Regions from separate parts of the Prevotella herbatica genome, predicted to be linked through region 2. Evidence: riboswitches for the same ligand, from Rfam matches in the RefSeq annotation. Region 2 holds a riboswitch; the other holds the start of a gene.

Region 1 (3,211 bases), 850 kb from region 2:
TTCCTTGTTGAAAAGATGAAGAGTCTTGGAACAGCAGCATGTCCTCCTTATCACATTGCATTCGTTGTTGGCGGAACATCTGCAGAGAAGAATCTTCTTACAGTTAAGTTGGCTTCTATCAAGTATTACGACAATCTTCCTACAACAGGCGACGAAACAGGTCGTGCTTTCAGAGATATTGATCTTGAGAATAAACTTCTTGATGAAGCTCACAAGATTGGTCTTGGCGCACAATTCGGAGGTAAGGCTTTAGCTCACGACATCCGTGTTGTACGTTTGCCTCGTCACGGTGCTAGTTGTCCTATCGGTATGGGTGTTTCTTGCTCTGCTGACCGTAATATAAAGGCAAAAATCAATGCTGACGGTATCTGGTTGGAGAAGATGGATACAAATCCATCAGAACTAATTCCTGCAGAATTTAGTAAGCCAGGAGAAGGCGCAACAGGAATAGAGATTGACCTAGACAAGGGAATAGACTCAGTTCGCAAAGAACTAGCAAAATATCCAGTATCTACACGTGTAAACCTCAAGGGTACTATCATTGTTGCTCGTGACATCGCACATGCAAAGCTTAAAGCCCGTCTTGATGCAGGAGAGGATATGCCACAATATTTCAAGGATCATCCAATTCTATATGCTGGACCAGCTAAGACACCAGAAGGATATGCTTGCGGTTCAATGGGCCCAACTACAGCGAATCGTATGGATCCGTATGTAGATGAATTCCAGGATCACGGTGCTAGTCTTGTCATGATAGCAAAGGGTAACCGCACACAGGCTGTTACAGACGCATGCCAAAAACACGGAGGTTTCTATCTAGGAACTATCGGTGGTGTAGCAGCTGTACTTTCACAGAGTTCAATCAAGAGTATTGAATGTGTTGAATATCCAGAACTTGGAATGGAAGCTATCTGGAAAATTGATGTTGAAAATTTCCCTGCCTTTATTCTTGTAGATGACAAGGGACACGATTTTTTCAAGGAACTTAAGCCTTGGACAGCTTGTAGCTGCAGCAAATAAGCAAACTTATCATTAAGATAAATCATTAAGAGAGAACTTTCCATCTTTGGAGGGTTCTCTTTTTGTTTAAAGACATTCTCATATACAAATTCTACTAAAAGCATTATAATAAAAGTTTTTTTGGTAGTATGACATTATTTAATTACTTTTGCATCGACATAAAGAATTTAATGTCAAGGGGTGCTACCGCTATTGCGGATGCTGAGATCAGACCCATGGAACCTGAAACGGATAATGCCGACGCAGGAACAACAACAAAATCCACGAGTTTATTTCTATAATAGTACCCCTATCGCAAAGAGACGATAACGTATAGACAAAAATTTAGGTATTAACAAATAAGCTTAATGAAAAAAGATTTGATTATCATTGCAGCTTTGTTAGCCGCAGGCGCAACAAAGGCAGAAACTACAGATTCCGTAAAGACGGTAAACCTACAAGATGTTGTTGTTAACGGAGTAAGAGCACAGAAAAACGCACCCTATGCCGTAGCTAACATAAGCCAAAAGAAACTGGAAACATTCTCTAAGAGCGGTCAGGAATTACCATTTCTATTGGCTCAAACACCAGGTGTAATAGGTTGGGGAGAAAATGGATTGGGTACAGGAACAGCACACCTTCGCATTCGTGGTGCAGCTGATTCAAGAATAAACGTAACGCTTGACGGAGTTCCTTTGAACTCTCCTGAAGACCAAACGGTATTCTGGGCAAACATGAACAGTTATGCAACGCTTATACGTAGTGCACAGATACAACGTGGTATAGGAACTTCAACAAATGGCGACGGAGCTTTTGGCGGAACAGTATCCTTGGCAACACTAGCGCCATCTTATACTCCAAGCTTTGAGCTAACAGGTTCTTACGGTTCATACAACACATACAACACTGGAGCAAACTTCTCTACAGGACTTATGGGAAAACATCTTATATTTGACGGTGCATACCATGAGACAGCTACAGATGGATACATCCACGGAACAGGCGGACGTTCTGGTTCATATTATGGTGGACTAACATGGATTGGTGACAATTTCCAGATAAGATACAAAAACATTGGTAACTTTGAGAAAACAGGTCAAGCTTGGAACGGAGTCACTGCTGGTGATAACGACATGTCACTTATGGACTACGGAGTGAAGACATATAAAGATATGTATGAAGCTGGTCTTGGCAAATACAATACTCTTTACGAAACTCTTAAATACGATGATAAGGGTAATTTCGCCAAAGATGCTAACGGGAAATATATAACAGAGAGATATCAGATGAATGACGGAAGCTATTGGGATAAAACTACTGATAATTATTATCAAAACCACAACATTCTTTCTGCTGTATGGCAACCTAGTGAACATTGGAGCCATAATATTGCCATCCACTATACTTACGGATATGGATATTATAAAGAGTTCCGCCCAAATAACAAACTTAAAAAATTTGGACTTACAAACTTCACAACTTCAGACGGAGAAACTGTAAAAAAGACCGACTTTGTACGTAAGAAAGGATTAACAGAAAACACATACGGAGCCATATACAACGTAAACTATAACGACGGAACATGGAATGTAACAGGAGGTGTAAACCTTCAGCAATTCCACGGAAATCACTTCGGTGATCTTACCTATATTGCAAACAAAGAGATGAGCGAAAAGTATCTGTCTAGCGGAAACTACAAGTATTATGACTCTGATGCACATAAATATGATTACAGTGGTTTTTTCAAAACAGACTATCACTTCAATAATTACTGGGATGCCTTCATGGATATACAGTTGCGATTAGTTGAATACAAGACAAAAGGTATTAATGACAAGTTTATAAGCAATGGAGACGGAACATATAGCAACCAGAAGCTTGATATTAATGAGCATTATAACTTTGTTAATCCTAAGGCAGGTATCACATATATGAACAATGGACACAAAGCCTATGCTTCTATAGCATATAGCAACCGCGAGCCAGAACGTAACAATTTCACCGACAACGGAAGTTATCCTTTCCCTACCCCTGAACGCCTTACCGACATAGAACTAGGATATGAATATAGTGGCAACAAATGGCATGCTGGGATAAACCTTTATTACATGTACTACAGCAACCAATTTGTTCAGACAGGTGCAAAGAGTGATATAGGCGAGAATCTTACAACAAACGTAAAGAGTTCTTATCGTATGGGAGCTGAAATTAC
Region 2 (3,211 bases):
GCATTCACTATTTGGATATACTATCGAACCTAAAGAATTGTGGAAATCAATAATTAATTGGGTTAAAGAACATCATCAATGGGAGTTGAGACGTGAATGGCTAAAGTTTATACCTGGAATAGTTAAAGGTATAGGTCTTGTAATTAATGTTTTTACAAAACCTGGAGATAAAGTAATTATACAAACTCCTGTATATCATCCTTTCAGATTAACTCCAGAAGGAAATGATCGTGAAGTCGTTTTTAATCCTTTAAAAAGACGTGATGATGGCTATTATGATATGGACTTTGATAATCTTGAAAAAGTTTGTGATGACAAATGTCGAATATTCATACTTTGCAATCCTCATAATCCAGCAGGTATTTGTTGGAGTAAAGAAACACTGCAAAAGCTAGCTGATTTCTGCTATGAACACCATCTGCTTGTTATATCTGATGAAATTCATTGCGACATGGCTATATTCGGACACAAGCATATACCTTTTGCAACAGTTAGTGATAAGGCCAGAGAAAATAGCATAACTTTTCAGGCACCAACAAAGACATTCAATATAGCTGGAATTATTTCAAGCTATGCCATTATTCCAAATTCTGACATACGTAAAAAATTCTATGGCTGGATTAAAGCTAATGAACTTGATGAAGCTAATATATTTGCCCCTATTGCCACAATAGCAGCCTTTACAAAAGGCGAAGAATGGCGAAAGTCAATGCTTGCGTATATTGAAGACAACATACGGTTTGTAGAAGATTATTGTAAAGAGAATATTCCACAAATACATCCTTTGCGTCCACAGGCATCTTTTCTTGTGTGGCTTAATTGTCGTGAACTAAATTTAGACCATAAAGATCTACTTGATTTGTTTATAGACAAAGCCCATCTAGCTCTTAATGACGGAGAAATGTTCGGTCAAGGAGGTGAAGGTTTTATGAGGATGAATATAGCAACATCACGCTCTGTATTAAAACAAGCTTTAGATCAATTAGCTTCAGCTGTCAATAACTTGAAATAGCTTATTGACAGTTATTTTTTTCATAGATATCTGCATATTTGAAAAAAAACATTCCCTACGGGAATAAATAATTATTTAAAAACAAAAAGATACTAAAGCTTGTTTGTTTTAAAAATAATATATATATTTGCCTGCGAAAATCATTTAGATTTTATCTAAAGAGGGGTGCTGACAAACTGTCGGCTGAGATTATACCCGTGGAACCTGATGCAGTTAGTACTGCCGAAGGGAGAGACTTTTTTAAGTCGCTTTTCGCATATCCATGTATATATATTGATATATAGTAGCTCCTCGTGACACTTATATTAAGTGGAGCATGTTTTATTATACAGCTTTATCTATTGCCGGCAGTGATTGCAGCGGAGGTGCCGGTATTCAAGCAGACATAAAAACAATGTCGGCATTGGGTGTTTATGCTGCATCTGCAATAACTTATGTTACCGTACAAAATACAATGGGTGTGGAATCTTCATGCCCTATAGACTCTTATACCATTGAACGACAAATCCATGCAATAATGAATGACATACGCCCAATGGCTATTAAAACAGGAATGATGGGTAACAAGGCTACCATAGAAGCTGTTGTAAACGCATTGTCTATTTATTATCACGGCAATTTGGTTGTTGACCCTATTATTCTTTCTACCAGTGGGTCTTTATTACTTGATAATGATGCAATAGATACGATGTGCAGAAAATTGCTGCCTATGGCTACTGTTGTAACTCCTAACATCCATGAGGCTGAGGTATTGGCAAACATGAAAATAAACAATAAGGATGATATGAAAGTGGCTGCACTAAATATAATGGATTATGGATGTAGCGCTGTACTTGTGAAAGGCGGGCACATAGAAGGTGACAATAAATGCGACATTCTTATTGAACGCAAAGAAAATGGAATATATGAAGAACATGAATTTAACGGTAAAACTGTGGACAGTAAAAATACTCATGGAACAGGATGTACATTTTCATCTGCCATAGCTGCATATCTAGCACAAGGAATGAGTTTGATTAATGCTGTGAAAGAGGCAAAAGAATATGTAACAATGGCAATAGCCGAAGGTGCTGATGTATCTATAGGCAAAGGACACGGACCGTTAAACCACTTTTTCAATCCAATGAAAATGAAAAAAATAAATCACAAATGAAAATAGAAAAGGTACAATTCATTACTCACAAGACTGCCAATATAACTTATGCAGAAGGTGCACTGATGGCTTTACTAGGTGGATGTCGCTGGATACAACTTCGCATGAAGGATGCTGATATAGCTGAAATATGCAGTGTTGCAAAAATTATTCAACCTGCTTGCCAAAGTGTTGGGGCTAAATTCATTATTGATGATCATGTTGAACTAGTGAAACTGCTTAATGCCGATGGAGTACATTTAGGCAAAAATGACATGCCGATAGGCGAAGCTAGAAATATTCTTGGAAAAGAATATATTATCGGTGGTACAGCAAACACGATTGAAGATATCGTTGATATATATAATTCAGGTGCAGACTATATTGGTTGTGGACCTTTCAGATTTACATCAACAAAGAAAAATCTTTCTCCAATAATAGGACTGGAAGGGTATAATAAAATAATATCAGACATGAAACAACGGAATATTGATATTCCTATCGTTGCCATAGGTGGTATTGTTGATGAAGACATACAGCCTATATTAAATACTGGGATTAATGGAATAGCATTGAGTGGATGTGTGATAAATGCCAACAATCCTGTAGAAAAGATGAAACAGATAATAAACAACACTTATAATATAAATATTAAATGAACAACAATATTAAATTCTCGTATCCTGATTCTGAGAAAGTTTACATGAATGGTAAAATATTCCCAGAACTAAAGGTTGCCATGAGAAAGATTAATCTCACTCCGACAATAGAAATTGTTGACGGAAAGAGAAGCGAAACACCTAATTATCCTGTCTACGTATATGATACAAGTGGACCATATAGTGATCCTAATGTAAAAATTGATTTGAAGAAAGGATTGCCTAAGCTAAGAGAACAATGGATTGAAAAGCGAAAAGAAAGTGTTCCGACACAAATGTATTATGCAAAACATGGAATTATAACTCCAGAAATGGAATATGTAGCAATACGCGAAAACATGAACTGTGAAGAATTAGGCATAGAAACCCATATCACTCCTCAGTTTGTGCGTGACGAGATCGCCGAAG

What was found. Region 2 has a riboswitch for thiamine pyrophosphate ahead of thiD (bifunctional hydroxymethylpyrimidine kinase/phosphomethylpyrimidine kinase). Riboswitches for the same ligand answer to the same signal wherever they lie in the genome.
Region 1: it holds a riboswitch for thiamine pyrophosphate, as region 2 does, so the genes downstream of both, prwr041_RS08780 (TonB-dependent receptor) here and thiD (bifunctional hydroxymethylpyrimidine kinase/phosphomethylpyrimidine kinase) in region 2, are expected to answer to the same signal.

Annotation. Positions count from the first base shown of each region.
Region 1 is NZ_AP024484.1:2,355,158-2,358,368, reverse strand. Features, by position in the region: gene prwr041_RS08785 (fumarate hydratase) at 1-1,020, shown strand, start outside; TPP riboswitch at 1,187-1,286, shown strand; gene prwr041_RS08780 (TonB-dependent receptor) at 1,368-3,211, shown strand, end outside.
Region 2 is NZ_AP024484.1:1,500,802-1,504,012, forward strand. Features, by position in the region: gene prwr041_RS05690 (MalY/PatB family protein) at 1-1,012, shown strand, start outside; TPP riboswitch at 1,163-1,258, shown strand; gene thiD (bifunctional hydroxymethylpyrimidine kinase/phosphomethylpyrimidine kinase) at 1,329-2,165, shown strand; gene prwr041_RS05700 (thiamine phosphate synthase) at 2,162-2,803, shown strand; gene thiC (phosphomethylpyrimidine synthase ThiC) at 2,800-3,211, shown strand, end outside.